Regions from separate parts of the Mycobacterium sp. NGS19 genome, predicted to be linked through region 1. Evidence: predicted binding sites of a transcription regulator. Region 1 holds the regulator's gene; the other holds the start of a gene.
What was found. The regulator LexA, encoded in region 1, represses DNA repair genes until DNA is damaged. The targets are predictions, from matches to a motif close to CGAACANNTGTTCG.
Positions count from the first base shown of each region.

Region 2: cofD (2-phospho-L-lactate transferase) is a predicted target of LexA. The motif match lies at 7,991-8,004, and genes of this name have one in related genera.

Region 1 covers NZ_JCALEB010000003.1:52,130-67,622, forward strand. The annotation lists gene AC5Y4N_RS09955 (trypsin-like serine peptidase) at 1-727, opposite strand, end outside; gene AC5Y4N_RS09960 (proteasome assembly chaperone family protein) at 874-1,848, shown strand; gene AC5Y4N_RS09965 (alpha/beta fold hydrolase) at 1,887-2,939, shown strand; gene AC5Y4N_RS09970 (PhzF family phenazine biosynthesis protein) at 2,971-3,657, shown strand; gene nrdR (transcriptional regulator NrdR) at 3,663-4,127, opposite strand; gene AC5Y4N_RS09980 (LysM peptidoglycan-binding domain-containing protein) at 4,220-4,660, opposite strand; gene lexA (transcriptional repressor LexA) at 4,844-5,494, shown strand; gene AC5Y4N_RS09990 (hypothetical protein) at 5,529-5,789, shown strand; gene AC5Y4N_RS09995 (acyl-CoA dehydrogenase family protein) at 5,857-7,017, opposite strand; gene AC5Y4N_RS10000 (hypothetical protein) at 7,108-7,611, shown strand; gene hflX (GTPase HflX) at 7,621-9,036, opposite strand; gene dapF (diaminopimelate epimerase) at 9,083-9,955, opposite strand; gene miaA (tRNA (adenosine(37)-N6)-dimethylallyltransferase MiaA) at 10,013-10,948, opposite strand; gene AC5Y4N_RS10020 (class III extradiol ring-cleavage dioxygenase family protein) at 10,945-11,628, opposite strand; gene AC5Y4N_RS10025 (DMT family transporter) at 11,633-12,526, opposite strand; gene AC5Y4N_RS10030 (DUF349 domain-containing protein) at 12,681-14,012, shown strand; gene AC5Y4N_RS10035 (Rv2732c family membrane protein) at 14,019-14,597, opposite strand; gene miaB (tRNA (N6-isopentenyl adenosine(37)-C2)-methylthiotransferase MiaB) at 14,594-15,493, opposite strand, start outside.
Region 2 covers NZ_JCALEB010000003.1:557,690-573,182, reverse strand. The annotation lists gene AC5Y4N_RS12660 (TIGR03089 family protein) at 1-360, opposite strand, end outside; gene AC5Y4N_RS12655 (LCP family protein) at 365-1,828, opposite strand; gene rfbD (dTDP-4-dehydrorhamnose reductase) at 1,973-2,872, shown strand; gene AC5Y4N_RS12645 (glycosyltransferase family 2 protein) at 2,918-3,790, shown strand; gene manB (mannose-1-phosphate guanylyltransferase) at 3,792-4,883, shown strand; gene AC5Y4N_RS12635 (NUDIX hydrolase) at 4,926-5,465, opposite strand; gene AC5Y4N_RS12630 (coenzyme F420-0:L-glutamate ligase) at 5,462-6,802, opposite strand; gene cofD (2-phospho-L-lactate transferase) at 6,799-7,794, opposite strand; gene AC5Y4N_RS12620 (WhiB family transcriptional regulator) at 8,189-8,452, shown strand; gene AC5Y4N_RS12615 (metallopeptidase family protein) at 8,481-8,903, opposite strand; gene AC5Y4N_RS12610 (DUF3499 domain-containing protein) at 9,026-9,496, shown strand; gene AC5Y4N_RS12605 (phosphomannomutase/phosphoglucomutase) at 9,573-10,961, shown strand; gene AC5Y4N_RS12600 (TobH protein) at 10,958-12,025, shown strand; gene manA (mannose-6-phosphate isomerase, class I) at 12,030-13,256, shown strand; gene AC5Y4N_RS12590 (cation diffusion facilitator family transporter) at 13,270-14,190, shown strand; gene AC5Y4N_RS12585 (hypothetical protein) at 14,281-14,751, shown strand; gene AC5Y4N_RS12580 (transcriptional regulator) at 14,748-15,077, shown strand; gene AC5Y4N_RS12575 (ABC transporter permease) at 15,223-15,493, shown strand, end outside.

The sequences.
Region 1 (15,493 bases):
CGGCTTCTGCCCGATGCAGCAGGTCGGCCACGCGGCGGTCGAACGGAGAAGAGTACGAGACGCTGTCGTCGCAACCGCCGCCGTGCGGGCCGCCCACCAGTCCGACCACCGTGCCGTCGATGCGCCACGGCGCGCCGCTGGTACCGGCCATCAGGCCCGCGCATGTCAGCGACGGGAACCCGCCGGGCGCCGTCGCAGTGGCGGCGCGGCAGCCGATGGGAGCACCACCGGTGCCCATCGGGTAGGCGGTCACGGTGACGACGGCCGCGGGCGGCGGCGCTGCACCCAGGCGCAGCCCTGCACCGACCACCGATTCGATGGAGCGACCGTCGTCACGGCTGACCCGTGCCACGGCGAAGTCGGCGACGGGATCCCTGCTGGCCAGCCATCGCGGGTCGAGGTAGATCGCTCCGACGGTCCAGGTGCCGGCGGCGCCGGCCCGGCCGCCGAATCCGGGCGCGAATGTCGTCGGATAGCCCGAGGCCACGCAGTGTGCGGCGGTGAGGATCAGGTCGCCGGTGGCCGAATGCAGCACCGATCCGGTACAGGTGTGCATGTCTGAGGCCCCAAGGAACAACGCCCCCACCAGCGGATCGGGAGCGACGGGCGCGGCGGTCGCCGACGTCGGTGGCGGCGGCGCATCCGCGACGCCGGGCTGATGTCGCGGCGTACAGCTCAGCAGGCAGACGGCCAGAAGCAGCAGGGGAGCCAGCCGCACACGCATCATGTCGATCATCCTGGAACGCAACGATGCCAGTGTCGCGTTGAGCAAACAGGGGTACCCGCGTTCGCGATATTGCGGCCTGCGGTGGCGGCTCAGCCGATCGGCAGCGACACTAGACGTCACCGGGTCCGCGGAAGGAGGCGAGAAGAATGGCTGAGCACCGCGATGAATACCGGCCGGACCAGAGTGGAATGTACGAGCTCGAGTTTCCGGCTCCGCAATTGTCGTCGCCCGACGGCCGCGGTCCGGTGTTGATTCACGCACTGGAAGGTTTCTCGGACGCAGGCCATGCGATCCGGCTGTCTTCGCGCTACCTGCGCCAGGCACTCGACACCGAGCTGGTGGCATCGTTCGCGATCGACGAGCTGCTGGACTACCGCTCGCGCCGACCGCTGATGACGTTCAAGACCGACCACTTCACCGCATACGACGATCCGGAACTGAGCCTCTACGCGCTGCACGACACCGTCGGGACACCGTTTCTGCTGCTGGCCGGCATGGAACCCGACCTGAAGTGGGAGCGGTTCGTCACCGCGGTGCGACTGCTGGCCGAGCGGCTGGGCGTGCGGCAGACGATCGGTCTGGGCACCATCCCGATGGCTGTGCCGCACACCAGGCCGGTGACCATGACGGCACACTCCAACAACAAGGAGCTGATCGCCCATCATCAGCCCTGGGTCGGCGAGGTGCAGGTGCCTGGCAGCGCGTCGAATCTGCTGGAATACCGGATGGCCCAGCACGGCCACGACGTCGTCGGCTTCACCGTGCACGTCCCGCACTACTTGGCGCAGACCGATTACCCCGCCGCGGCAGAGGCGCTGCTGGCCGAAGTCAGCAAAGTCGCATCGCTGCAGATCCCGTTGGCGGCGCTCACCGAGGCCGCTGCCGAGATCCGCGCGAAGGTCGACGAGCAGGTGAACTCCAGCCCCGAAGTTGCGCAGGTGGTGTCCGCGCTGGAGCGTCAGTACGACGCGTTCGTCGCGGCCCAGGAGAACCGGTCGCTGCTGGCGCGCGACGAAGAGCTGCCCAGCGGCGAAGAACTGGCCGGGGAGTTCGAACGCTTCCTGGCGCAGCAGACAGGTGACTTCTCGGACGGTTTCCGAGACGGCGACGACAAGAAGTGAGCTGACCCGGGCCGCCGGCCCGAAGCGGAGGTGGCCCTATGACTGCGCGGACGACGAATCTGCGGCCGGTACGCGACGTGCGAACGACGCTGGAGTTCCGCACGATTCACGGCTACCGCCGCGCGTTTCGCGTCGCCGGTGACGGGCCCGCGATCCTGCTGATCCACGGCATCGGGGACAACTCGTCGACCTGGGAGGCCGTGCAGACAAAACTCGCGCAACGGTTCACGGTGATCGCCCCGGACCTGCTCGGTCACGGCAAGTCGGACAAACCGCGGGCCGACTACTCGGTTGCCGCGTACGCCAACGGCATGCGCGACCTGCTGGCCGTGCTCGACATCGACCGGGTGACCGTGATCGGGCACTCGCTCGGCGGCGGCGTCACGATGCAATTCGCTTACCAGTACCCGCAATTGGTGGAACGCATCGTGCTCGTCGGGACGGGCGGGGTGACCAAGGACGTCCACTTCGCGCTGCGCCTCGCGTCGCTGCCGATGGGCACCGAGGCGCTGGCGCTGTTGCGGCTTCCGGGAGCGTTGCCTGCGTTGCAGACCGTCGGGCGCATGTTGGGCGCCATGCTCAATGCCGCTGCCACCGCGGCACCGGGCCTGGCCCCGACGCGGTTCGGCCATGACCTGCCCGACGTGCTGCGGGTGCTCGCGGAATTGCCGGAGCCGACGGCGTCGTCGGCGTTTTCGCGGACGCTGCGCGCGGTGGTGGACTGGCGCGGCCAGGTGGTGACCATGCTGGACCGATGTTATTTGACGCAATCTGTTCCGGTGCAGTTGATTTGGGGAGAGCACGATTCGGTGATCCCGGTGGCTCATGCGCAGATGGCGCACGCCGCGATGCCGGGTTCACGGCTGGAGGTCTTCGAGAACTCCGGCCATTTTCCGTTCCACGACGACCCGGACCGCTTCGTCGAGGTCGTCGAGCAGTTCATCGATTCCACGGAACCCGCGGAATACGACCAGGATCGGCTGCGGTCGCTGTTACGCGCCGGCGTCAGCGACCAGACGATTTCGGGTCCGATGGACACCCGCGTCGCGGTGCTCGACGCGATGAGTTCCGACGAGCGCAGCGCAACCTGATCCGGCGCTCCCGCTGAGTAGAGTCGGGCGCATGGGTACCGACGTGTTCGTGGTGCGGGTATTCACCGACGCGGAAGGAAACTTCGGCAATCCGCTCGGCATCGTCGACGCGAGCACCGTCGCGCCGCGCGACCGGCAAGGGCTCGCGGCTCAATTGGGCTACAGCGAAACAATTTTCGTCGACATGCCCGATCCGGGCGCAACCACCGCCCACGCTCGCATCTTCACTCCTGCGACGGAGTTGCCGTTCGCCGGGCACCCGACGGTGGGGTTGTCGTGGTGGCTCAAACAACAGGGGCTTGCGATCCGCACGTTGCAAGTGCCAGCGGGTGTGGTCGCCGTCGGCTACGAGGACGAGTTGACGACGGTACGCGCACGCGCCGACTGGGCGCCCGAGTTTGTCTTCCACGAACTGCCCTCGCCGGATGACGTCGTCAACGCGGATCCCGACGACTACCCCGACGACGACCCGCACTACATCTGGGCCTGGCTCGACAAGTCGCGCGGACACCTGCGGTCGCGGATGTTCGCGGCCGATCTCGGCGTCGCCGAAGACGAGGCGACCGGCGCCGCGGCCGTACGCATCACCGACATTCTCAGCCGAGATCTCACGATCACCCAGGGCAAGGGGTCCGTCATCTCCACCCGGTGGAGCCCTGAGGGGTGGGTGACGGTGGGCGGCCGCGTCGTCGACGACGGCACCGTGCGCGTCGACTGAAGGGGTTACTTCGACGCGCTGACCTTGCGATGCGCCCGCAGCGCCTCGATCTCCCGCTCGAAGTCGTCGGCGGAGGTGAACGACCGGTACACCGAGGCGAACCGCAAGTAGGCCACCTCGTCCAGATCGCGCAGGGGACCCAGGATGGCCAGGCCGACCTCGTGGCTGGGCACCTCGGGTGAACCGGTGGCCCGCACGGTGTCTTCCACTTGCTGCGCCAGCAGGTTGAGCGCGTCGTCGTCGACCTGGCGGCCCTGACATGCCCGTCGCACACCGCGGATCACCTTTTCGCGGCTGAACGGTTCGGTGACCCCACTGCGCTTGACCACCGCCAGCACGGCCGTCTCGACGGTGGTGAACCTTCGCCCGCATTCTGGGCATGAGCGTCTGCGTCGGATCGCTTGGCCCTCATCGGTTTCCCGTGAGTCGACCACCCGGGAATCGGGATGGCGGCAGAACGGACAGTGCATGACTGCTCCTTCGCCGCGAAGACATTCGGTCGAGTCGAACGCCTCCGAGACTACCCGCGGGCGGCGGACGCGGGCCAACGTCGCCGGGGACATCATCCGAGCGGGGCGATCAGCGTCTGCCCGGCATCCAGCGCTGCAGAGTCAAGGTGATTGAGCTCCCGGATCCGCTCGATCACCCCGGCCACCGGCGCGTCCGGCGCCACTCTGGCCGCAAGCCGCTGCAGATTCTCGCCGGGCTGCACCTGTACGACCGCCAACTGCTGCGGCGCGGCGGTGCCCGTCGTGTCGGCGCTGCGGGCTTGGGCGATCGCGATGAGCCACACCGTGATCAACGCCGCGACCGCCGCCAGCATGACGGTCACGGTCGCGCTGACGCGTCGCGGCCGGTGCGGTGCATACGACATCGCCACGCCTGTGCGCCGATATGTGAGGGCGGCACCGCCCGGCCGCTTCGGTGCGGGACGGCGAGCCCTAAGCGTCGGCGCCGGTACGTCCCAGTCGATCACGGTCATGAGCGCCCCTTCTGTCGCCACCGTTCGCTCCTTTGTTCGAATATAGTCGATCATGCGTTCGAATCCGAACGTTTGATCGATGTGTACCAGAGGCATACGACAGCCCACTCGCCACGACATGGCGCTCGTGACCACGCATCACGAACGCGACACGCCTCGAACACATGTTTGAAGATGTCGGTGACGACCGCTAGATTTGCACTTATGAGTGACAGCAGCGGTCTCACCCAGCGTCAGCGGACCATCCTGGAGGTGATCCGCGCATCGGTCACCACCAGGGGATATCCGCCGAGCATCCGGGAGATCGGCGACGCCGTCGGCCTCACTTCCACGTCGTCGGTGGCACATCAGCTGCGCACGCTGGAACGCAAGGGCTATCTGCGCCGCGACCCGAATCGTCCCCGCGCCGTCGATGTCCGCGGGGCCGACGACGCGGCGACGGCCGTCACGACCGACGTCGCCGGTTCGGACGCGCTGCCGGAGCCGACGTTCGTGCCCGTGCTCGGACGCATTGCCGCAGGCGGCCCCATCCTCGCCGAGGAGGCGGTCGAAGACGTGTTCCCGCTGCCGCGAGAATTGGTGGGCGAGGGATCGTTGTTCCTGCTCAAGGTCGTGGGCGAGTCGATGGTCGACGCCGCGATCTGTGACGGTGACTGGGTGGTGGTGCGACAGCAGAACACCGCCGACAACGGCGACATCGTCGCGGCGATGATCGACGGAGAAGCCACCGTGAAGACGTTCAAGCGGACCGGCAACCAGGTCTGGCTGATGCCGCACAACCCGGCGTTCGATCCGATTCCCGGCAACGATGCCGCCATTCTCGGCCGTGTGGTCACGGTGATCCGCAAAATCTGACCCGCACACCGCGCCTCGGGTGCATGGTGGACTCATGCGAGCGTCCCGGGCGGTGCAGGCGATAGGAGCAGCGGTGATGGGAGCAGCGGCGCTCGTCGTCCCCGCGGTCGGCTCGCCCAGCGCCGAAAGCCATGTCGCGATGTGCCCGCGGGGCATGGTGCCCAATCCCAACGGCTACGGCTGCATTCCGCAGCTGGGACCGGGCGGCGCGTTCGTCGGCGCCCCGAGTCAGGAAGTGCTCACCCGCTGCGACGGCAACATCTACATCTGCGTGTGGCCGTACCCGGTTCCCTGATCCGCACCACGGAGCAGCCCGCGGGGCTCACCGCCGAACGGACTGCGCCAGTTGACGTTTCGCCGGCTCAGACGCCCAGCGAGCGTCCGATGATCTCCTTCATGATCTCGGTCGTACCGCCGTAGATCGTTTGCACCCGGGCATCCAGATACGCGCGCGCAATCGGGTACTCGCGCATGTAGCCATAGCCGCCGTGCAGCTGCAGGCACCGGTCGATCAGATGGACCTGCTTCTCGGTGGAGTACCACTTGGCCATCGCGGCCTGGTCGGCGGTCAGCTTCTCGTCGAGGTGCAGCCGGATGAACTCGTCGACCATGATCCGCACGACGGTTGCTTCGGTGGCCAGCTCGGCGAGCAGAAAGCGGCTGTTCTGGAAACTGCCGATCGGCTTGCCGAAAGCCTTGCGCTCCTTGGTGTATTGGAGAGTCGACTCGAGCACGGCTTCCATCGCCGCGGCCGCCATGATCGCGATCGAGATCCGCTCCTGGGGCAGGTTCTGCATCAAGTAGATGAAGCCTTTGCCTTCCTCACCGAGCAGGTTCTCGGCGGGCACCTTGACGTCGGTGAACGACAACTCGGCGGTGTCCTGGGCATCCAACCCGATCTTGTCCAGATGACGGCCGCGCTCGAAGCCTTCCATCCCGCGCTCGACGACCAGCAGCGAGAAACCCTGCGCACCCTTCTCCGGATCGGTCTGCGCGACGACGATCACCAGGTCGGAGTTGATGCCGTTGGTGATGAAGGTCTTTGCCCCGTTGAGGATGTAGTGGTCACCTTCTTTGACCGCGCGGGTCTTGATGCCCTGCAGGTCGCTGCCGGTGCCCGGCTCGGTCATCGCGATCGCGGTGATCAGCTCGCCGGTACAGAACTTCGGCAGCCAGCGTTGCTTCTGTTCTTCGTTGGCCAGCCTCAGCAGATACGGGGCCACCACGTCGTTGTGCAGCCCGAAGCCGATTCCGCTGTAGCGGCCCTTGGTCGTCTCCTCGGTGATGACCGTGTTGTACCGGAAGTCGGCGTTGCCGCCGCCGCCGTATTCCTCGGGCACCGCCATTCCCAGAAAGCCCTGCTTGCCGGCCTCCAGCCAGACGCCGCGGTCGACGATCTTGTCCTTCTCCCACTGCTCGTGGTACGGCGCGACGTGGCGTTCCAAGAAGGAGCGATACGACTCGCGGAACAGCTCGTGCTCGGGCTCGAAAAGGGTGCGCTGGTATCTGACGACATTGCCCACGGGGTGACCTCCGGTATCGGGAACCTGCGCCCAAAGATATACCAACCGGATGGTTGGTTTGGCCCCGGCCACGCGGCCTACAGTGAGGCCGTGGCCGAGATCATCCGCGTCCAGGAGCGTGGGCGGATCCTCGAGTTCGCGTTCGACGACCTGATGCGCTACCACGGCCCCGGCTCCCCCGGCGGTGTGGCCAACGCATTCAAAGTTCTGCAGCGCGCGTTCGAGGTGCTCTCGCCCGACGCGCCGCCGCCGCGCCGCGAGGTGGTGGTGCGCACCGCGTTCCGCGGGCCGGGGGCACGCGACGGGATCGAGGCGGTGACGCGGGCAGTCAGCGACGGTCGCTACGTCGTGGATCCCGCGTTGTCACGTCGCGACCTCGGACGGCTGCGGGAGAGTTTTGTCTTCGAAGTCCGCATCGGCGACCGTTCAGTGACGCTGGTGCTGCGCGACGGCTTCGTCACTGAAGAATTCATCGACCTGGCCCAGAACGACGCTCGCACAGAGGCGCAGGAGGCACGGCTGGACGTGTTGAAAGCCGAACTGGCGCAACGCATTATGGCCGCAGGCGCAGCCGACGTGTACGAAATCGCATAGGCGCCGACGCTAGCTCGACACGAATTCGCGCAGGCTCGCCGCCAAGGCCACCGGAACCCGCGCTTTGATCCGGGTGCCGTCGGCGTTGTGTTCGGACTCCTGCACGCGGCCGTCGGCATGGACGCGGGCCACCAAATCGCCGCGGTGATAAGGAATCACGACGTCGATCGCGGTGTCGGTGGGTACGGCGAGCTCGGCCATCCGGGCCCGCAGGTGGTCCAGCCCCTCGCCGGTTCGAGCGGAGACGAACACCGCGCCGGGCAGCGCGCGTCGCAACTTGGCGAGCATGAGATCACCGGCGGCATCAATCTTGTTCACTACCAACAGTTCCGGTGCGGCATGGGCGTCGTGTTCGATCATCACCTCGCGGATCACCGCGCGCACCGCGTTGATCTGTGCCAGCGGATTGGCGTCCGACCCGTCGACCACATGCACCAACAGGTCCGCGTCGACGACCTCTTCCAGAGTCGAGCGGAACGCCTCGACCAGCTGCGTGGGCAGATGCCTGACGAACCCGACGGTGTCTGTGATGACGAACGGCCGCCCGTCGTCGAATTCTCCTCGGCGCGTGGTCGGTTCGAGGGTGGCGAACAAGGCGTCCTGGACCAGCACGCCGGCGCCGGTGAGTGCGTTGAGCACACTCGACTTGCCCGCGTTGGTGTACCCGACGATCGCGATCGACGGCACGTCGCTGCGCAACCGTCGGCCGCGCTGGGTGTCGCGGGCCTGCTTCATGCCTTTGATCTCGCGGCGCAGCCTGGCCATTCGCTCACGGATCCGGCGGCGGTCTGTTTCGATCTTCGTTTCACCGGGGCCACGCAGACCCACACCGCCGGTACTGCCGCCTGCGCGGCCGCCGGCCTGACGTGACATCGACTCGCCCCAGCCGCGCAGACGCGGCAGCATGTATTCCATCTGCGCCAGCGACACCTGCGCCTTACCCTCCCGGCTGGTGGCGTGCTGCGCGAAGATGTCGAGGATCAGCGCGGTGCGGTCGATCACCTTCACCTTCACGGCTTTCTCCAGCGCCGTCAGCTGTGCCGGACTCAGCTCGCCATCGCAAATCACGGTGTCGGCGCCGGTGGCGAGCACGATCTCGCGCAGCTCGTTGGCCTTGCCGGAGCCGATGTAGGTCGACGCGTCGGGCTTGTCGCGGCGCTGGATCACGCCCTCGAGCACCTGCGAGCCCGCCGTTTCAGCCAGCGCCGCCAACTCGGCCAGGCTGGCCTGGGCGTCGGCCGCACTGCCTTCGGTCCACACGCCGACCAGCACCACGCGTTCAAGCCGCAGCTGGCGGTACTCGACCTCGGAGACGTCGGCAAGTTCGGTCGACAGCCCGGACACGCGGCGCAGGGCGGACCGGTCTTCGAGGGCCAGTTCGCCGATGCTGGGTGTGTCGTCTACAGGAAATTCTGGATCAGTCATAAGCAATAAGACATGGTGCCCGCCGGATCTGCGGCGCGCACCTGATTTAACACCGCTGCGCCTGCCACCATTCCTCCGAGATTTCCCCGCCGGCGACCAGTACCGACGGACCGCGCAGGTAGCTGGTCGCCGCGGTCACGGTGACGAGCACCTCGCCGCCCGGGACACGAACCGTCAGTGAGCCCGTGGACGCGCCGTCGTGCGCCAGTGCCGCCACCGCGGCGGCGACGGTTCCGGTTCCGCACGAACGGGTCTCGCCGACTCCCCGTTCATGCACCCGCATCGACACCGCACCGCCGACCGGCGCCGTCAGCACCTCGACGTTCACGCCGTCGGGAAATTGATTGCGGTCGAACACTACCGGCGCCGCAACGTCCAAGGCGCGTAGCTCGTCGTCGGTCAATTCCGCATCGACGCACGCCAGATGCGGATTGCCGACGTCGACGGCCAGCCCGCTGAGGCGACGGCCGCCGATGACCGCCTCGCCGGTGCCAAGCTGGTTGGCTTTGCCCATTTCGACGGTGACGTCGGCGAAGGTGTGGTCGACGCGGTGTACCTGCACTGGCCGCGGACCCGCCAGCGAGCCGACGACGAACTCGTCGCGCGCCTCCAGCCCGCTGGCGCGCAGGTAATGGGCGAACACGCGCACGCCGTTGCCGCACATTTCGGCAACCGACCCGTCCGCATTGCGGTAGTCCATGAACCAGTCCTGCGGCTGCACGCCTTCGGGCACCCGCGGAATTGCTCCGCAAGCCGCCGCGGCGCCGGCGGTGGTCACCCGCAGCACCCCGTCGGCACCGAGCCCGCGGCGACGGTCGCACAAGGCGACCACCAGATCCGGAGTCAGTGGCAGCTTTGCCTCGATGTCGGGCAACAGCACGAAGTCGTTCTGGGTGCCGTGGCCCTTGGCGAAGATCATGTGCGCCGCCCTCCCCCGTACGCGGGTGGTAGCCCCACGATCCCGGCTGCGCCGGCATCACAGTCGTCGGGACGCATCACCTGCCCAGGATACGTGCCGCCATGCCCGCACCACGGCCTCTGCATTGCCCGGATCGGCGCCGTCGAGCCACTGGATGCGGTGGTCGCGGCGGAACCACGAGCGCTGGCGGCGCACATAGCGGCGGGTGGCGACGAACGTCGGTTCACGCGCGGCGCTGCCGTCGCCCCCGCGGCCGAGCTCGGCGATCACCTGCGCATAGCCGAGCGCCCGTGACGCCGTCACGCCGTCCCGCAGACCCCTGCCTAGCAGCGTGACGACCTCGTCGACCAGCCCGTCGGCGAACATCTGCTCGGTGCGCTTGGCTAGACGCTCATCGAGTTCGGCTGTGTCCCAATCCAACCCGATGATCACGGTGTTCCAGCGCGGAGTTCCGATGGTCGGCGCCGACGCCGCGAACGGCCGCCCGGTCAGTTCCACCACTTCCAGCGCCCGCACGATCCGCCGCCCGTCGGACGGCAGGATCGACGCCGCTGCGGCCGGGTCGACCTGCGCCAGTTCGCGATGCAGCCGCTCGACGCCAATCTCCGCCAGCCGCTGCTCCCAGCGACCGCGGACCACAGGGTCGGTGGCGGGGAAGGCCCAGTCGTCCAGCAGCGACTGCACGTAGAGCATCGATCCGCCGACGATCACGGGCACCCCGCCGCGGGCCAGGATCGCCTCGACGTCGGCGGCTGCGCCGCGCTGGTAGTTGGCGACGGTCGCGGTTTGGGTGACGTCGAGGACGTCGAGCTGGTGGTGCGGGATGCCGCGGCGCTGCTGAGGCGCCAGCTTCGCGGTGCCGATGTCCATGCCGCGGTAGAGCTGCATCGCGTCGGCATTGACGATCTCGCCACCCACAGCCTCTGCGACGTCGAGCGCCAGCTGCGACTTGCCGGTGCCAGTCGGGCCGATGATCGCGATCGGCCGGCTCATGGCACCCACACGCCTACGAAGTAGCCCACTCCGAACGGCGCGCCCCGGTACAGCTCCTTGGCCGATCGCGGGCGGTCGCCGGCCAAACCGGCCAGCACCTGCCAGGCCACCCGGCCGGGAATCGACGGCGGCACCTGGGCCAACGCCCCGACGTCGCCCGCCGCGAGGGCGTCGTCGAGCGCCCTTTGCACCTCGACAGAGGCGGGGTCGTAGCCGCCGGGGGCTCGTTCGGTCAGGGTGTTGGCGCCGTCGGCGACGACGAGCACGCCCACCGGCTCGGCGCCCCGGTCGACGACGTCGCGCAGTTCCCGCCCGCGGCGCAGGGCGTCGTCGGCGGTGTGGCCGGCGTTGAACACCCGCACCTCGGCGTGCGCGTCGGGGCTCGACTCGCCGCGCGCCCAGGCCGTCATCAACGCGGCCAACGGCAGCTGCCCGACGTCGGCGGCAGTGGGCGACAGCCCGACACGCACGTCGACGCCGTACCCGGCGAAGGTGCCGGCTTCATGCGGTCCGATCACTTGATCGGCCGGACCCACGCCGACGGCCAGCCAGCGCGGTGGCAGCGCGCCGGCCGCTGCGAACACCGCACGGCGCAGGTCGACGAGCTCGGCGGCCGCCGCACCGGCTAGCTGCGGCACCAGCACAGGTGCCGACGGGACGATCGCGACGGCGCTCAGCACGGCTTCACGGTATGCGCTGCGCGACGGCGGCGTGGTCCGCCGAATCAGAGGCCAGCGCTTCGCCGCGAGCGAGCGCGACGATCGCAGCGACCATCGCCACGACGGCCACCGCCAGAGCGAACCACCCGATGTCGTTGGTCTCGAGCGTTTCGCCGAGCACGACGATGCCGAGCACGGAGGCGACGACGGGCTCTACCACGGTCATCGCGGGCAGCGACGCGGTCATGGTTCCCGCCCGGAAGGCCGACTGCTGCCACGCTGTTCCGGCGAGGGCGACCACCACCCATGCGTAGAGCTCGGGACTGCGCAGCAGCGGCAGAATGCCGTCGTCGAGTTGGTCGACGACGCCCTTGGTGAGCACGGCGAACACACCCCACAGCGATCCGGACACCAGCGCCAGCAGCACCGCGGCCACCGAGCCGGACCAGATCCGTGCGCCGATCACACACAGCAGCAGCGCAGGCCCGAGGACCGCCGCGACCACCGACCAGGTTTCCAGCGATGCCCGCGACTGCCCGGCCTGCGGATTGCCGACGGTGACGATCACTGCGACGCTGCCCGCGAGGATCACCGCCCAGAGCCATTCCCAGCGGGTGACCTGGTGACTGGCGAGTTTGGCACTCATCGGCAGAGCGAACAGCAGCGAGCTCACGATCAGCGCCTGCACCAGCAGCACCGAGCCGAAAGCCAGTGCGGCGGCTTGAAACCCGAAGCCTGCGGCGGCCACCAGACTGCCGGCCCACCACTGCCGGTCGCGCAGCAGGCGGGCGAACAGCTCGACGTGGCCGACCGGCTCGTCGGTGATTTGGTGCGCCGAGCGCTGGTGGATGACGTCGCCGATCGCGATGAACAGGGCCGCGCCCAGCGCGAGCAGGGCGGCGATGTCGGCCTTGGCCATCAGCGCTCCTTTGCAGGTAGCGGAACGTGGGGGCGCACACCACATCGACCTGCTTGAATAGCGGAGGTCGAGGCGTTCGCGGTTTCGACGATAGCTACCAGGCGCCGCGCTGCGCGGCAGGTGTGCGGGCTGCGACCCGCGAGAGGTGTACGAGATGACGGAAAGCGATGCCGCCCACCCGGAGGCGCAGGACTCCCGGCCTTCCGCTGTACCGAGGCCGGTTCCACGACCGGGGCCGGTCCGTCCGGCCGCTCGGCCGGGTGCGTCGGCCGGCAGCGATCCGCATCGGTTCGGGCGGGTGGATCCCGACGGCACCGTCTGGCTGATCACCTCCGCGGGTGAGCGGGTGATCGGGGCTTGGCAGGCCGGTGATCCGGAGGCGGCCTACGCCCATTTCGGGCGCCGCTACGACGACCTCAAGACGGAGATCGAACTACTGGAGCGGCGGCTGGCCTCAGGCACCAGCGACGCCCGCAAGATCCGGTCGTCGGCGGCCAGCCTCGAAGAAGGGCTGGCGACGGCGGCGGTGTTGGGTGACGTCGACGCGCTGGCCGCGCGGCTGCGGACGATCCGCGAGCGCGCCGACGAAGCTGCGCAGGCCGAGAAAGCGCGGCGCGACGAGCACCGCGCCGAGCAGATCGCCCGCAAAGAGGCGCTGGTCGCGGAGGCCGAAGAACTGGCGGCGAATTCGGTGCAGTGGAAGGCGGCCGGCGATCGGCTGCGGGCCATCCTCGAGGAGTGGCGGACCATCACCGGCGTCGACCGCAAGACCGACGACGCGCTGTGGAAGCGCTATTCGGCGGCGCGGGAGACGTTCAACCGCAGGCGCGGCTCGCATTTCGCCGAGCTGGACCGGGAGCGCGCCAGTGCGCGGCAAGCCAAGGAGCGGCTGTGCGAGCGCGCCGAGGAACTGGCCGATTCCACCGACTGGAATGCGACGGCCGCGGCGTTCCGTCAGCTGCTCGCCGAGTGGAAGGCCGCGGGCCGGGCGGCCAAAGAGGTCGACGACGCGCTGTGGAAGCGGTTCAAAGCGGCGCAGGACAAGTTCTTCTCCGCCCGCAACGCCGTGAGCGCCGAACGTGACGCCGAGTTGCGGGCGAATGCTGCCGCGAAGGAGCAACTGCTGGCGCGGGCCGAGAAACTCGACACCACCGATATCGCTGCCGCCCGGGCCGAGTTGCGCTCGATCGCCGAGAAATGGGACGCGATCGGCAAGGTGCCCCGCGATCGCGCGGCCGAACTCGAACGCCGGCTGCGCGCGGTGGAGAAGCGGGTTCGCGAGGCCTCGGCGCCGGACTCCATCGATCCGCAGGCGCAGGCTCGCGCGGAGCAATTCCGTGCTCGCGCAGAGCAATTCGAACAGCAAGCGCAGAAGGCGGAGGCGGCCGGCCGCACCGCCGAGGCCGAGGAGGCACGCGCGAACGCGCGGCAGTGGCGTGAGTGGGCGGAGACCGCCGAGGGGGCGCTGGGCAGACGCAGCCGCTAGGCGCCGCTACTTTTCGGAGTCGTCCTCGTCGTCGTCGAGGGTTTGCAGAAGGTCCTTGGACTGGCGTTCGGCGGCCGCCCGGCGGCGTGCCTCCTCGGCCGCGATGTGTACCGCGGTGCGGGTCCACACCACCCGTGCCCAGTGGAACGTCAGCAGAATCACCGCGATCCAGGCGATGATCAGCCCCACGCCCGGACCTGGATGGCCCGCGCCGGCCGTCTGCCGCGACCACACCGCCAGCATGCCGGCCGCGCTGGCCACCGCTGAGCCGGCGAGCGCAAGCCAGGCCAGCGCCCAGCGGCGGGTCAGCAGCGCGAGCATCGAGAACCCGACAGAGAACACCAACGCCAGCCAGCTGAACACCCGCTGCGGCAGCGCGATTGCGGCCTCCGCCGCGCGGGGACCACCGAGCAGCGCGTCGAAGCCGCGAGCGTGGCCGGTATGCGGCAGCACGAACGACAACAGCAAGACGAAGACCAGGATCGCGACCACCAAAGCCCGCGCGCCGGGCTCGATTTCGCCGGCCACCCGTCGCTCTGCGGCGTCGATGTCCTTCTTGAACGCCTCGAAGTCGTTGTTGCTCACCGTGACACCCCGATGCGCGGCAGCCCCAACCCGACGGTGCGCGGGCGCCGCCCGGCCTCGTGCGCGTCACCGGCGCGGGTGCGGCGGTGGGTGAGGACGGGCCCGTCGGCGATGAGGTGGTGCGGCGCCGCACCGGTGACGACGGTGGTGACGACGTCGCCTGGGCGGATGTCGCCGTCGGGCGCAAAGTGCACCAACCGGCCGTCGCGAGCCCGACCACTCATCCGCGACGTGCGGTCGTCTTTGCGGCCCTCCCCCGCAGCCACCAGAAGTTCCACCGTCGCGCCGACCTGGGCGCGGTTCTCCTCCAGCGAGATCCGTTCCTGCAGCGCTATCAGCCGCTGATACCGTTCTGCCACAACATCTTTGGGCACTTGACCGGGCATGTCCGCAGCCGGAGTGCCCGGCCGCTTGGAGTACTGGAAGGTGAACGCGCTGGCGAACCTGGCGCGCTCGACCACCTCGAGCGTGGCTGCGAAGTCATCTTCGGTTTCACCGGGAAACCCGACGATCAGGTCCGTGGTGATCGCGGCGTGCGGCATTGCGGCGCGCACACGGTCGATGATCCCGAGGTAACGCTCGGCGCGGTAGGACCTGCGCATCGCCTTCAGTACGCGGTCGGAGCCGGACTGCAGCGGCATGTGCAGGGCGGGGCAGACGTTCGGCGTCTCGGCCATCGCCTCGATCACGTCGTCGGTGAATTCGGCCGGATGCGGTGACGTGAAGCGGACCCGCTCGAGCCCGTCGACGTCGCCGCAGGCGCGCAGCAGCGACGCAAACGCGCCGCGTTCGCGCGCCAGCCGTGGGTCCGCGAACGACACGCCGTAGGCGTTGACGTTCTGGCCCAGCAGCGTGATTTCGAGCACGCCTTGGTCCACCAGCGAGCGAACCTCGGC
Region 2 (15,493 bases), 510 kb from region 1:
GAAGGCGTCCAGCGACAGCGCCACCACGTCATCGGCGTCGGCATCGGCAACAGCGTCGGCAGTGCACATCACCACGTCCGCGTCGCTGTCGCCGAACACCACCTCCGCACCGATCCACCACACCCCGAACACCACCGCCGCCGTCTGCCAATGCGCCGGCAACAGCACCGCGACCCGGCTGCCCGGCCCGGTGCCGAGCTCGTCGCGAAGCAGGTTCGCGGTCTTGGCAGCCCAGTTCGCGAACGTGGCCGTCGACAACTCGATCCGCTCGCCGGAGGCGTCGTCGTAGTAGGTGATCCGCGGTTTGGACGGGTCCGTCCGCAACAACGGATCGAGTACTGCCGCAGCAAGATTGGTCACTGGTTCAGTTGACGCACTGCGGGTCGTTCGAGCCCGCGGTGATGATCGGCGACGGCGGCGGCGGCTCGGAGTCGGTGGCTGTGTCGCCGGTGGTTGCGGCTGCCGGATCGACCGTCGCGACGGTGGGATTGGTGCTGTCGAGCCCAGAGCCGGGCCCGGTGTAGTCAGCGGTCAGCACCACGCGCACGGTGCCCGGGCGCACCGACGGGTCGGCCACCACCGGCAGTCCGCCGAGCTGCTTGGCCACCGCTTGCGCGCCGAGGTCGTCGGCCTTGGCCGCGTGCACCTGGCTGCCCGGGACGTGCCCGCCGTCGTGGTTGCCGATCGGTCCCTGCTGAAACCCGTTGTTGGTCAACACCTGTGACACCGCGGCCGCCAGACCGTTGATGTCGCTGTCGTTTTCCACCTCGACCGCAGTGTTGGCCGGTGTGTAGGCCAGCTCTTCGGTCTTGCCCTGCGCCTGGTCGCTCAGCAAGCCCTTCACCCACGCCTGCACCTGCGAGGGGTCCACCCGCACCACGCTCTGCATGCCGTCGTCGCTCCAGCCCGACTCGTCGAGCACCGGGATGGTCGCGAACGCGACGTTGCCTGCGGCCAGCTTCTGCAGCTCCTTGATGAAATCCATGATGTCCCAGCCGTCCGACAGCACCACAGAGCGCTGAATCGCCGTCTGCAGGCGCTCCAGCGCTGAGGGGCTGGACAAGGTCTTCCCTGAAATCACTTGATGCGCAAGGGAAGCCATGACCACCTGCTGGCGCACCACCCTGTCGAGGTCGCCGCGCGGCAGGTCGTGGCGCTGCCGGACGAAGCTCAGCGCCTGCGGCCCGCTCAGCCGCTGCCAGCCGGCCGGGAAGTCGGCTCCCGAAAGGGGTTCGTAGACAGCATCTTTCAAGCAGACGTCGACACCGCCGATGGCGTCGGTGATCAACGCGAAGCCCAGCAGCCCCACTTCGGCGTAATGGTCGACGGTAACTCCGGTGAGATCGGCGACGGTCTTGATCAGTGCCTCTCGACCCGCCTCGGTGGCCTGGGCGTCGGCCTGCGCGTCACTGACGCCCGACTCGACAAGCTGCATGCGCTTCTGTTCTTTGGTCTGACCGTAGACGCCGTTGATCTTCGTCTTCCCCAGGCCGGCAGCCTGCACGTACGAGTCGCGGGGGATCGAGATGGCCGTCGCCGACTTCCCGTTGTCCGGGATGCGCACCAAGATGATCGTGTCGGTGTTGGTGGACACGTCGTCGCCGGCGTGCAGCTGGGCGAGTTCGTCCTCGCTGAGCGGATTGCCGTGAGCGTCGGTGCGGCTGTCCATGCCGACCAGAAGGATGTCGATCGCGCCGTCCTCACCGCCGGTGCCCAGCAGCGGCGAGCTGATGTGCAGGATGCCGTTCTCCAGCGAACGGATCTTGCTCCACGCCAGTCCGGTGGCCAACACGATCGCACACGCCACCACAGTGCACAGCACCCGCACGCCACGGCGCGCGTTCGCGGCCGGGCCGGCGGTTGGCACAGCAGGCACGAAGAAACCCCATTCAGTTCGGTAGCTGCGACCAGGCTACTGGCGCAGGCGCCGCAGACGCCGTAGCCGAGGCCCGGCGTGCCAGACTCGAAAACCATGGGCCACCGAATTGTTATCACCGGCGCGCGGGGGCAGGTCGGGCGCCGGCTGGCCGTCGACGCGGCCCGCGCCGGTCACGACGTGGTGGCGCTGAGCTCCACCGACTGGGACATCACCGCAGCGGATGCCGGCGACGGGATCGTCGAACCCGGCGACGTGGTGGTCAACTGCGCCGCCTACACCGCGGTGGACGCCGCCGAGTCGGACGCTGAGACTGCCCACGCGGTGAACGCGGTCGGGCCCGGAAACGTCGCGCGCAGTTGCGCGCGGGTGGGCGCTCGGCTGATTCACCTGTCCACCGACTACGTGTTCAGCGGACGTTTCCCCGGTTCACCCCGGCCCTATGACGTCGACGACCGGCCGGAGCCGCTGTCGGTGTACGGGCGCACGAAGCTCGCCGGCGAAGAGGCGGTACACGCCGTCTTGCCCCACGCGCATGTGGTGCGCACCGCCTGGGTCTACGCGGGCGTCGGCAAAGACTTTGTCGCCGCCATCGCGCAACGCGCACGCGGCGGCGAGCAGATCGACGTGGTGGCCGACCAGATCGGCTCGCCCACGTTCGTCGGCGACCTGGTCGGTGCGCTGCTGCAGATTGCCGCGGGCGGTATCAGCGCGCCGCTGCTGCACGCCGCGAACGCCGGCGCCGCCAGCCGGTTCGATCAGGCCAGAGCCGTCTTCGAAGAGCTGCGCACCGACCCGCAACGGGTCCGGCCCGTCGCCACCGATCGCAACCCGCGGCCCGCCCCACGGCCGGCCTACTCCGCGTTGTCGGCGCGGTTGTCTGCCGCCGCCGGACTGACGCCGTTGCGGCCGTGGCGCGACGCACTCGCCGCCGCGCTGTCCGGCAGCGAGACCCGTGCCCGCGAAAGCCCGGCTGACGACGCTGGTGGGGGCTGAGAACCGTTACCCTCAACGCCGTGAGTGAGGGAGTTGGCGCGTCCGGTGAGTGACATGTTGACGGTGGTGACCGTGACGTACTCGCCGGGTCCGCACCTGCACCGGTTCTTGGCGAGTTTGTCGCATGCCACCGACCGGCCCGTCACCGTCGTCATGGCCGACAACGGGTCCACCGACGGCAGCCCCGAGGCCGCGTTGGCCGAGTTCCCCAACACCCGCCTGCTGCGCACCGGCGCCAACATCGGCTACGGCGCCGCGGTCAACCGCGCGGCCGCCGAATTAGGCCCGGAGACAGACTTTTTCGTGGTCGCGAACCCCGATGTGCAGTGGGGGCCGGCGAGCATCGACCTGCTGCTGGAGGCGGCCGGCCGCTGGCCGCGGGCCGGCACGCTGGGCCCGTTGATCCGCGACCCGGACGGCTCGGTGTATCCGTCGGCACGTCACCTTCCCAGCCTCGTCCGGGGCGGCCTGCACGCGGTGATCGGACCGCTGTGGCGCACCAACCCGTGGACGGCCGCTTACCGCCAGGAGCGTCTGGAGCCCAGCGAACGGCCCGTCGGCTGGCTGTCGGGGTCGTGCCTGTTGGTGCGCAAGGCCGCCTTCGACGAGGTGAACGGCTTCGACGAGCGCTACTTCATGTATATGGAAGACGTCGACCTCGGCGACCGGCTCGGCAGAGCCGGCTGGCAGAACGTCTATGTGCCCTCGGCGGAGATTCTGCACGACAAAGGCCACGCCACCGGCCGCGATCCGGCCAGAAATCTCGTCGCACACCACCAGAGCACCTACATTTACCTTGCCGATCGGCACCCGCACTGGTGGCAGGCGCCCCTGAGGTGGGCGATGCGGTTCGCGCTTGCGGTGCGGTCCCGGTTGGCGGTGCGAGGCTCCCGGCGCAAGCTGGCGAAAGGCAGGTGAGATGACGGACACCCCGATCGACCCGGCGCACGTCGACGCGATCGTGCTCGTCGGCGGCCAGGGCACGCGGTTGCGGCCGCTGACGCTGTCGGCACCCAAGCCGATGCTGCCGACTGCCGGGCTGCCATTTTTGACCCACCTGCTGTCGCGGATCGCGGCCGCCGGCATTCACCATGTGGTGCTGGGCACGTCGTACAAGGCCGAGGTGTTCGAATCCGAGTTCGGTGACGGCTCGAAGCTGGGTCTGCAGATCGACTACGTCACCGAGACCGAACCGCTGGGCACGGGCGGCGGGATCGCCAACGCCGCCGCAGGACTGCGTCACGACACCGTCATGGTGTTCAACGGCGACGTGCTCTCCGGGGCCGACCTGGTCTCGATGCTCGAGACGCATCAGCGCCTGGACGCCGATGTGACCCTTCACCTGGTGCGCGTCGGCGATCCCCGCGCGTTCGGCTGTGTGCCCACCGACGACGAGGGCTTGGTCACCGCGTTCCTGGAGAAGACGCAGGACCCGCCGACCGACCAGATCAACGCCGGCTGCTACATCTTTCGCCGCTCGGTGATCGACCGCATTCCTCGCGGCCGGCCGGTGTCGGTGGAGCGGGAGGTGTTCCCGGCGCTGCTGTCGGACGGGCTGCGGGTGTGTGGCTACGTCGACGCAAGCTATTGGCGCGACATGGGCACGCCCGAGGATTTCGTCCAGGGATCGGCCGACCTCGTGCGTGGGATCGCGCCGTCGCCGGCGCTGGGCAACCAGCGCGGCGAGAAGCTGGTGCACGATGGCGCCGCGGTGGCGCCCGGAGCGGTGCTTGTGGGCGGCACGGTGGTCGGTCGCGGTGCCGAGATCGGGCCGGGTGTGCGGCTGGACGGCGCGGTGATCTTCGACGGTGCGCGCGTGGAGGCCGGGTCGCGCATCGAGCGGTCGATCATCGGGTTCGGCGCGCGCGTAGGGCCGCGGGCGCTGATCCGCGACGGGGTGATCGGCGACGGCGCAGATGTCGGCGCGCGGTGTGAGCTGCTGCGTGGCGCACGGGTATGGCCCGGCGTGACCATCCCAGACGGCGGCATCCGGTTCTCCACCGACGTCTGACCGCTATGCGATTTCGGTGCGCAAACCGGCGCCGAGCGCACGTTAGCGCCCCGAAATCGCATACGAAACCAGTTGGGAGAGGCCGTAATCGGTGTCATTTGGCATGGCATCGAGGTCCCACCACCGCAGGTCCAGCGATTCGTCGGTGACCGCGAAATGCGCATCCGGCGGTGCGTGCGCGACGAACTGCAGGTCGAGGTGTCGAGTCGGCACTCCCAGCGAACACGTCACGGGGTGAACGTGAATGGCGGTCAGCTCAGGCGCCAGCGAGAGCGCCGCGATGCCGGACTCTTCGACGGCCTCGCGTCGGGCTGCGGCGACGATGTCGGCGTCGACGTCCTCGCAGTGCCCACCGAGCTGAACCCACCGGCCCAACCGCGGATGAAGCGTCAGCAGTGCGCGCGTGCCGGTGTGGTCCAGCAGCAGCGTGGAGGCGGTGATATGGCCTGGCTCGCATTCGCGCCGACATGCGTCGGCCCGCGCAAGCACGAACGCGAGCACCGCTTCACGCATCGCGTCTTGCGCGGGATCCGGTGCGCGCCAGCCGGACAGCGTCGTGATCACCGAATCGCGCAGGCTCACTTGTGCACCAGCAGCCCAGCCACCGAGGCGGGTGCACGCGGGGTCAGTGGTTCAGTAGGATAGCCGATTGCTATGGCCCCCAATGGTTCCCACGACAAGGGGAGGTCGAGTTCGTCACGCACTTCCTCTGGCGCGAAGATCGTCGACCCCACCCAGCAGCTGCCGATGCCGCGCACGGCCAGCGCGACCAACAGCCCTTGAACGGCGGCACCGACCGCCACGGTGAACATCGTGTGTTCGGCTGCCGTGCGGGTGCTGTCGGGATAGTCGTGCGCGCCGTCGGGCACCAGAAACGGAATCATCAATTCTGGTGCATCGTAGAGGATTTGACCGCGGGCCACCCGCGCGTCGACGGCCTGCGTCGATTTGCCGTCGCGGGTGAGGTCGTCGCGCCAGCGGGCCTTCATGCGGTCCAGCAGTGCGACCCGGCGGTCGGGATCACGCAGCCAGACGAACCGCACCGGACGTGTGTGATGCGGCGCCGGCGCAGTGAGCGCATCCGCGACTGCGGCTTCGATGTGCTGCGGCGGCACCTGCTCGGGCGCGAACCGTCGCACAGATCGGCGCAACAGCAGCGCCTGCCGACGACCTTCGGCAAGTGCCTCCTCGGTGCCGAGCCAGAACAGGTCTTCGTCGCCGGCCCGCACCAGCCGCGCGGCGGTGGAGCCGTCGTCGGCGATTGTCAGGCCGCGCACCACAGCCACCGGGACGCCGGTCAGCTTGCCCTTGACAAGGTCTGCGGCGCAAGCCAGTTCGTCGGCGACCGCGACTTCGGTCACCACCAGTTCGTTGCCGTGCGGGTCGTGCGTGCCGGCATAGGCATGCAGCACCTCGACACCGGACGCACCGATCGCGACGTCGATCTGCCCGTTGCGCCACGCGCGACCCATGGTGTCGGTGATCAGCACACCGACAGTCACGCCGAGCCGTTCCCGCAGCCGCGCCCGCAATGTCGCCGCGCTGGCGTCCGGGTCGAGCGGGAGCAGCGCGAGCTCGGTGGCGCCGACATTCGACCCGTCGACGCCCGCGGCGGCCTGCACCAGCCCGAGCGCGTTCTCGGTGATCAGCGTCTTGCCCTTGCGTGCCAGAACCCTGACCGCTTCGGCGTCGATTAGCTTGCGGCGCAAGTCATCTCGGGCCTGCGGGTCAGCCGGCGCCGGCACGATGCGACCCTCGCACTTGCTCACGACCTTACTGGTGACCACCACCACGTCCCCGTCGCGCAGCCATGGCGCTGCCTTCGCGATCGCCGCGGCCAGGTCGTCGCCGGGCCGGAACTCGGGAAGCCCGGCGACCGGGAGCAGCTCGACGCGGCGTGCCGACCCGTGATCGGTCACGACCGCGGCTCCGACGTGAGCCCGGCCAATTCCAGGCCGCTGCGCACCATGTCGGCGGTGGCGGCCGGGTTCGTCATCAGCAGTGGCACCGCACGCACGGCCACCCCGTCGATGGACGCGGTGTCGCCTTCGTGGATCAACCAGCCGTCGAGGATCCCGACTCCGCTGCGGGCGCCGTAGTAGGCGCCGACGGCCTCGGACGTGCTGGCCACACCGATCACGCGCAGGCATTCATCGGCCATGCCGCGCAAGGGTTTTCCGCTGACGATGGGGGAGTAACCGATCACCGGCGCGGAAGTGGAGCGCAATGCGCCGCGGATGCCGGGGATCGCCAGGATTGCGCCGATGCTGACGACGGGGTTCGACGGTGCCAGGAACACCACGTCCGCGGATTCGATTGCGTCGACGACGCCGGGTCCGGCGGTGGCTTTCTCGGCGCCGACGAACGCGAAGCTGTGCGTGGGCACCTGCGCGCGGTAGCGCACCCACCACTCCTGGAAGTGGATCGCGCGCTGTGCGCCGTCGGCGGGATCGGTGATGACGACGTGGGTTTCGCAGCGGTCATCACTAGCGGGCAGCAGTGTCGCGCCGGGCGACCAGCGGTGGCACAGGGCTTCGGTCACCTGTGACAGTGGATAGCCTGCCCGCAGCATCTGGCTGCGCACCAGATGGGTCGCCAGGTCGCGGTCGCCGAGCCCGAACCAGTCGGGCTGCACGCCGTAGCGGGCCAATTCCTCCTTCGCGTGCCAAGTTTCGTCGCGGTGGCCCCAGCCGCGCTCGGGGTCGATGCCGCCGCCGAGGGTGTACATGCACGTGTCCAGATCGGGGCAGACGCGCACGCCGTGCATCCACGCGTCGTCGCCGACGTTGACGACGGCGGTCAGCTCATGCGTGCTTTCACCGGTGGCGAACTGGCCGAGGCCGAGCAGGTGCTGGACGCCCAGAAGGAAGCGCGCCCCGCCGACGCCGCCTACGAGAACGGTGACCTTCACAACCCAGGACACTAGGCCTTCCGTCGGGCGCGCGTTCGCCGCGGTGCGACACGCCGCAGAAACGACGCGCCGAATCTCGATAACGAGATGGTATGAAATTTGGTTCCAACGCTTGACCGGGCCTGCTCACAAGTGTGTAATCACATCAGTGTCATTCCCGGTTCGCCAGCCGGTTCCGGTGTCGCAGACCGAGATTCGATCACTTGTTCGAATTCTGCTGAATAGTGGGCGACATCCACAACCAACTGCGATTCTTAGGTTAGGAGGCGAAATGCCTTACGAGCAAAGCGATTTCCCGCGTCACATCCGGCTGGCCGACCGCGGATTGAGCGCGGCAGGCAGCGCGCCGCAAACCCACTCCGACGACGAGGCACCCACCGCCCAGCGAGCTAACTTGGCTTTGGTGCCGGACTTTTTCGGTCTGCCACCGGACGCCCCGGACGACCAATGGCAGGAGCGGGCGCTGTGCGCCCAAACCGACCCGGAGGCGTTCTTCCCCGAGAAGGGCGGCTCAACCCGAGAGGCCAAGCGCATCTGCATGGGCTGCGAGGTTCGCGGCGAGTGCCTCGAATACGCACTAGCCCATGACGAGCGCTTCGGCATCTGGGGCGGTCTCTCCGAGCGGGAGCGCCGCCGCCTCAAGCGCGGCATCATCTAGCCCGCTACCGGCTCGGGCACCCAAGCGCTCAGTCGTCGTCGATCGTCGGGTCGATGACGGAGGGTTCGACACCCAGATACGTCGCGACCTGAGCCACCAGCAACTCATGCAACAAGTCCGCAAGTTCGTCGCTGTCTTTGGCGCGCCGCTCGATCGGCTTGCGAAACAAGACGATGCGTGCGCGCGTCGAATTGCCCCGAACGTCCACGCCGGCGGGGATCAACCGGGCCAGGGCAATCGGCCCGTCGGCCACCACCTCCGGCGGCCACTGCACACTGTCCGGATCCTTGGGGGAGATGCGCGGTATCTCGTCGACCGCGACGTCGAGCCCGGACACCCGGTCGCGCCACCGCTGCTCGATCGGCTCATAGGCCTCGAGCACCGCCATGTCGAATCGCTCGGCGCGGCTGCGCCATCCGGGCACCGTCGGCGGCAACAACGGACCTCTCATCTCCCGTCGCCGGGAACGGCGTCTACCGGCCACGCGGGCGATCGTAACGGTTGGGGATCTTCGCTTCGGACCGTGCGCGTGTCCGGCGGCGGCCGACGATCCCGCACGATAGCCTTCCCGACGTGAACGTTCCCCGTCGCTGCTGCCGGCCCGGGTGTCCTCAATATGCGGTCGCGACGCTGACGTTTGTCTACTCGGATTCCACGGCGGTCGTCGGCCCGCTGGCCACTGCGCCGGAACCGCATTCGTGGGACCTGTGTGTCGGACACGCCAGCCGCATCACCGCCCCGCGCGGTTGGGAGTTGGTTCGCCACGCCGGGCCGCTGCCCACTAGTCCCGACGAAGACGACTTGGTCGCGCTCGCCGACGCGGTCCGGGAGAACCGTGACGGCGGCCGGGGCAACTTCGTGATGGGAAGCCGGGGCAGTGCAGCGCTCGACGATTCGCCCGCAGGCGGCCGATACCAGCAGATCGATCCGGTCAACGGCGCGCCCGTCGGCACCCACGGCGCCGTGCTGGCCCCGCCACCTTCTCCGTCGTCCAAGGCCGGCAGACGCCGCGGCCACCTCAGGGTGTTGCCGGACCCGCAGTGAGTTGAACCTGAGGCCGGGGGCAAACAGTTAGGCTGGCGCCAACAGTAGCGTTCTCGACCAGGAGTCAACCTTCGTCATGTCCCGGCCCGCTGCGATGGTTCACAGCGTGATCAAGGCCTACGACGTTCGTGGGCTGGTCGGCGATGAGATCGACGAGCCGTTCGTCGCTGAAGTCGGCGCCGCGTTCGCGCGGTTGCTGCGCGACGAAGGTGCGCGGCAGGTAGTGCTCGGTTACGACATGAGGTCGAGTTCACCGGCGCTTGCCGCGGCATTCGCCGACGGTGTGACCGGCCAAGGCCTCGACGTGGTCCGCATCGGTCTGGCGTCCACCGACCAGCTGTACTTCGCGTCCGGCATGCTCGACTGCCCCGGCGCGATGTTCACCGCCAGCCACAACCCCGCCGCCTACAACGGCATCAAGCTCTGCCGGGCCGGCGCAAAACCGGTGGGCCGCGACACCGGGCTCGCCACGATCAGCGAGCAGGTGATCGCTGGCGTGCCCGATTACGACGGGCCGGCCGGCAAGGTCACCGACCGCGACGTGCTCGCCGACTACGGCGAGTTCCTGCGGTCATTGGTCGACCTCAGCGGAGGGCGGCCACTGCGGGTGGCGGTCGACGCGGGTAACGGGATGGCCGGCCACACCACACCCGCGGTGCTCGGCCCGATCACCTCGATCACCGTCGACCCCTTGTATTTCGAACTCGACGGCACGTTCCCCAACCACGAGGCCAATCCGCTGGACCCGGCCAACCTGGTCGACTTGCAAGAGCACGTCCGGGCGACCGGTGCCGACATCGGGCTGGCCTTCGACGGGGATGCCGACCGCTGCTTCGTGGTCGACGAACGGGGCGAGCCGGTGTCGCCGTCGGCTGTCACCGCGCTGGTAGCGGCTCGCGAACTCGACCGGGAGATCGGTGCCACCGTGATTCACAACTTGATCACGTCGCGTGCCGTGCCGGAGCTGGTGACCGAGCGGGGAGGCACGCCGGTGAGATCGCGCGTCGGGCACTCCTACATCAAGGCGCTCATGGCCGAGACAGGCGCGATTTTCGGTGGCGAGCATTCTGCGCACTACTACTTCCGCGACTTCTGGGGCGCCGACTCCGGCATGCTGGCCGCGCTGCACGTGCTCGCGGCACTCGGGGAGCACGATCGGCCGCTGTCCGATCTGATGGCCGACTATCAGCGCTACGAGCAGTCTGGCGAGATCAACTTCACGGTCGCCGACGCCCAAGACTGCATCGACGCCGTGCTGAAGTCGTTCGGCACACAGATCGTCTCGATCGATCACTTGGATGGCGTGACCGTCGACTTGGGTGAGGGCACCTGGTTCAACGTTCGGATGTCCAACACTGAGCCGTTGCTGCGGTTGAACGTCGAAGCGCGGACCACAGAGGCAGTGGATGCCGTGGTCGACCAAGTCGCGGCCGGAATCCGTTCTGCGTCAAAGGTTTCCTCATGAACGCCACCGGGTCGGTGATCGACCTCGACGACGTCGACGGGCTTGTCGCCGCCGATACCGAAGGCCTGCTGCGTGCGGCGTCTACGGCCGGGGCACATGTGCGCGCGACGGGTGCCGCGGTCGACGAGGGGGCGCTGGAGTCGCTCGTCGGTCCGCAACCGCGCACGGTGATCTGGGTGGCCGGTCGTGGCACCGCCGGCACTGCCGGTCGCATGGTGTCCGCGCTCGTCGGCCAGTCTGCCGGGGCGCCGATCATGGTGGCCGCCGGCGCGCCGCCGTGGATCGGCCCGCTCGACGTGGTCGTGGTGGCCGGCGACGATCCCGGCGACCCTGCGTTGGTGGCCGCTGCGTCGATGGGAGTGCGGCGCGGCGCGCGGGTGATGGTGGTCGCGCCGTTCGAAGGCCCGCTGCGAGACGCCGCTGCCGGACGGGCCGCGGTGCTCGAGCCGCGGCTGCCGCTCAACGACGCGTTCGGGCTGACCCGATACTTTGCCGCCGGCTTGGCCGCCGTGTCGGCGGTCGACCCTGCAGTGCAGGCCGACATCGCCGGGCTGGCCGACGACGTCGACGCTGAAGTGCTGCGCAGCAGTGCCGGCCGGGAAGTGTTCACCAACCCGGCCAAGGCCCTGGCGGATCGTATGGTGTCGCGCCGCGTGGTGCTGGCCGCCGACTCCGCCGCCGCGTTGGCCTTGGCGCACCACGGCAGCGCGGTGCTGCTGCGAATTTCGGGCACTGTGGCCGCCGCAGCCGGACTGGGTGATGTGGTGGTGGCACTGCGGTCGGGTTTCCAACGGGGACACGTGGATTCGGTGGACGCGATCTTCCACGACGAAGAGATCGACGGTCCGCTGCCGGAGCGCCTGCGGGTTCTCGCGTTGACGCTCACCGATGAACGCGCCGTCGTGGCGGCCCGCACGGCAGGGCTCGACGACGTCGACCTGGTGGGTGCCGCAGACGTGACGGATCCCGCCGCGGCGGGGATCGGCACCGCCGACGCGCAATTGGCGGTGCTGGCGGTGCGGCTGGAAATGGCTGCGGTGTATCTGCGATTGATTCGGGGTTAGCGACGTGCATCTGTTACGCGGCGCGGTGCGCACCTACGCGTGGGGATCCCGCACGGCGATCGCCGAATTCACCGGAAGACCCACCCCCACAAGACATCCCGAGGCGGAGCTCTGGTTCGGTGCGCACCCCGGCGATCCGGCGTGGCTGCAGACCGACGCCGGAGATCGGTCCCTGCTCGAGACCCTTGCGGCCGATCCTGAAGGCCAGCTCGGCGTATCGGTGGTCGAGCGATTCGGCGAACGCCTGCCCTTCCTGGTGAAGGTGCTGGCCGCTGACGAGCCGTTGTCATTGCAGGCGCACCCGAGCGCGCGGCAGGCCGCCGAGGGATTCGAGCGCGAGGAGCGGCTCGGTATCCCGGTGACCTCGCCGACGCGCAACTACCGTGACCGCAGCCACAAACCCGAGCTGGTGATCGCAGTGGAACCGTTCGAGGCGCTGGCGGGGTTTCGCGACGTAGCGCACACCGTCGAGCTGATGAAGGCGCTGGAGGTACCGCACCTCGATCCGTTCATTGCGCTGCTCAACGGCCAGCCCGACGCCGACGGGCTGCGGGCACTGTTCACCACCTGGATCACCGCGCCGCAACCGGACCTCGACGTCTTGGTGCCGGCAGTGCTCGACGGTGCTATCGACTACATCCGTTCAGGCGCAAAGCAATTCGCCGACGAGGCGAAAACGGTGCTAGAGCTCGGCGAGCGCTATCCCGGTGACGCCGGCGTGCTAGCGGCGCTGCTGCTGAACCGGATGCACCTCGAGCCTGGGGAGGCTCTCTTCCTGCCGGCCGGCAACCTGCACACCTATCTGCGCGGCGTGGCGCTGGAAGTGATGGCCAATTCAGACAACGTGCTGCGCGGCGGATTGACCCCCAAGCACGTCGACGTCCCGGAGCTGCTGCGGATCCTCGACTTCCATCCCGTCGCCGCAGAATCGATGCGTCCCGAAATACGATGGGAGGGGCCAGAGCTCGTATACCTGGCCCCGGCCGACGAATTCGCGGTGTCGTGTTTGCGCATCGACGGCGAGAACCTGGGGCACGAGATCGACGCCGCCGTTCGACATGACGGACCTCAGGTTCTGTTGTGTACCGGAGGCGCGGTGCAACTGCACGCGAAGTCGTCGTCGATGACCTTGCAGCGGGGGCAGGCGGCCTGGGTGCCCGCCGACGACGGCCCCATTCGCTTGGTCGCCGAGCGGCCGGCGGAGTTGTTCCGGGTTACCCCAGGCGTATAAGGAGAATCGCGGCGTGTCGAGCGAGGGCAGTACGAAAGCGATCTTGGCGGCGTTGGCGGCCAACGCCGGCATCGCGGTGGCGAAGTTCGTCGGCTATCTCATCACCGGCAGCTCGTCGATGCTGGCCGAGGCGGTGCATTCGGTGGCCGACACCTCAAACCAGGCGCTGCTTCTGCTGGGCCAGCGCCGGGCCCGCAAGGAAGCCGACCGCTTGCACCCGTTCGGGTACGGCCGCAGCCGCTACTTCTACTCGTTCGTCGTGGCGCTCGTATTGTTCAGTCTCGGTTCGCTGTTCGCGCTCTACGAGGGCTACCACAAGATCAGCCATCCCGAGCGGTTGACGTCACCGGTCGTGGCGATCGTGATCCTCGCGGTGGCAATTGCCTTGGAGTCGTTCAGTTTACGAACCGCGGTGGTCGAGTCGCGGCCGCTGAAGGGCTCCGGCAGCTGGTGGCGGTTCATCCGCACGTCGCGCAATCCCGAACTGCCGGTCGTGCTGCTCGAGGATCTCGGCGCGCTGACCGGACTGCTGTTCGCATTCATAGGCGTGGGGCTGACGGTCCTCACCGGCGACGCCGTCTGGGACGGCGTCGGCACCATAGCCATCGGTGTGCTGCTCGGTGTGATCGCGATGATCCTGATCGTCGAGATGCACAGCCTGCTGATCGGCGAGGGCGCCACCGGCGAGCAGGAACGCGCGATCCGCGGGGCGCTCGAGGCCACCCCGAACGTCGACCGGGTGATCCACCTGCGCACACAGTATCTCGGGCCCGAGGAGATGTTGGTCGCCGCCAAGATCGCGTTGTCCCCGGGCAGCGACATGGTGACGGTGGCCCGGGCGATCGACGACGCGGAGGCACGGGTGCGCGAGGCGGTACCGGCCGCACGGGTGATCTATCTCGAGCCAGACCTCGACCGAGCGCTGGCCAGGTAGCCGCCGGACGCGGACGGCGACATCGGACGCTGTCCGACACTTGACTTTCCTGATGGGAAAGAGAAGCGTACTTTCCCACTAGGAAAGTAGGTGGACGTGGCTGACCTGACACCCGATCAGGCGCGCGAGGCGCTGCGCCGGGTCGAGCACGCGCACGATCAAATCGCCAGCGCTGTCGGACTGCCCGGCGGCTATTGGTGGGCAATGGCTGCCGGCTGGCTGGCATTGGGCGTCATAGGTGCCTTCGCGCCGATATGGTTCACCAGCGCGGCCACCCTGGCTTTCGGGATGGGACACTCGTTGATCGCGTCGTGGCTGCTGGAAGGCCGAAGGCCGAATCCGCGGCTACAAGTCAACGAAGCCGTTGCGGGCCGGCGCATTCCGCTGATTGTGATCGGCATGCTCTTCGGCTTCGTAGCGCTGACAGTGGGGTTGGGGTTTGCGATCCACGCCGATGGCGGCCGCCATGCCGGCATCTGGGCGGCGCTGATCGTGGCCGTCATGATCGGCTTCGGTGGCTCGAGAATCTTCACGGGGATTCGCACTCGGCTGCGCACATGAAAGCCCGCTTCGACGAACTGATCCATCAGAGCACGCGGCTGTCGCTGGTGGCTGCTCTCGCGGCTGCCGACTGGGTCGAATTCTCCTACCTCAAGGAGCGCTTCGCTCTGTCGGACTCGGCGTTGTCCAAACAGCTCTCGACTCTCGAGTCCGCCGGGTACGTCACCACACAGCGGCATCCGCGCGGCAGTCGGCGCACCCTCATTGCGCGTCTGACGGACGCGGGCCGTGACGCGTTCGACGGCCATGTCGCCGCCCTGCGGGAAATAGTCGACGAGCCGTTGCGGCAATCCAGCGGTACCCGGTCGCGCATTCGATCAGGCTGATCGAAACACGCGATACCCGTCGGCAGGTGGCGTAATAGCCTGACGACCGAATGTCGTTGCAGCTCAAGCTCTGAGCAAGGTGGCGTAAAGCGCGCCTGATTCGCTCGCGGCCGGCACGCGACGCCGCGTTGCAACCTTCGGCACCGTGTTACGTTTCCTGCCCGACCAGGCCATGCAGGGAGACGAAGTGGTATCGGCGCCGACACGCACACCCGGGCTCACTGCGGTGCGCAGGTCGGCGACCTTGCCCGACGGAGTGTCGGTGAAGCCGCTGAGGGCGCGACGATCCCGCACTGCGCTGCTTCACCGGATCGTCATGGTCGGGCTGCCACTGCTCAGCCTTGTGCTGGCGACGGTCGCGTGGGATGCCTCAGTGCGCCTTGAATTGTTCTCGCCGCGCCTGCTGCCTTCACCGG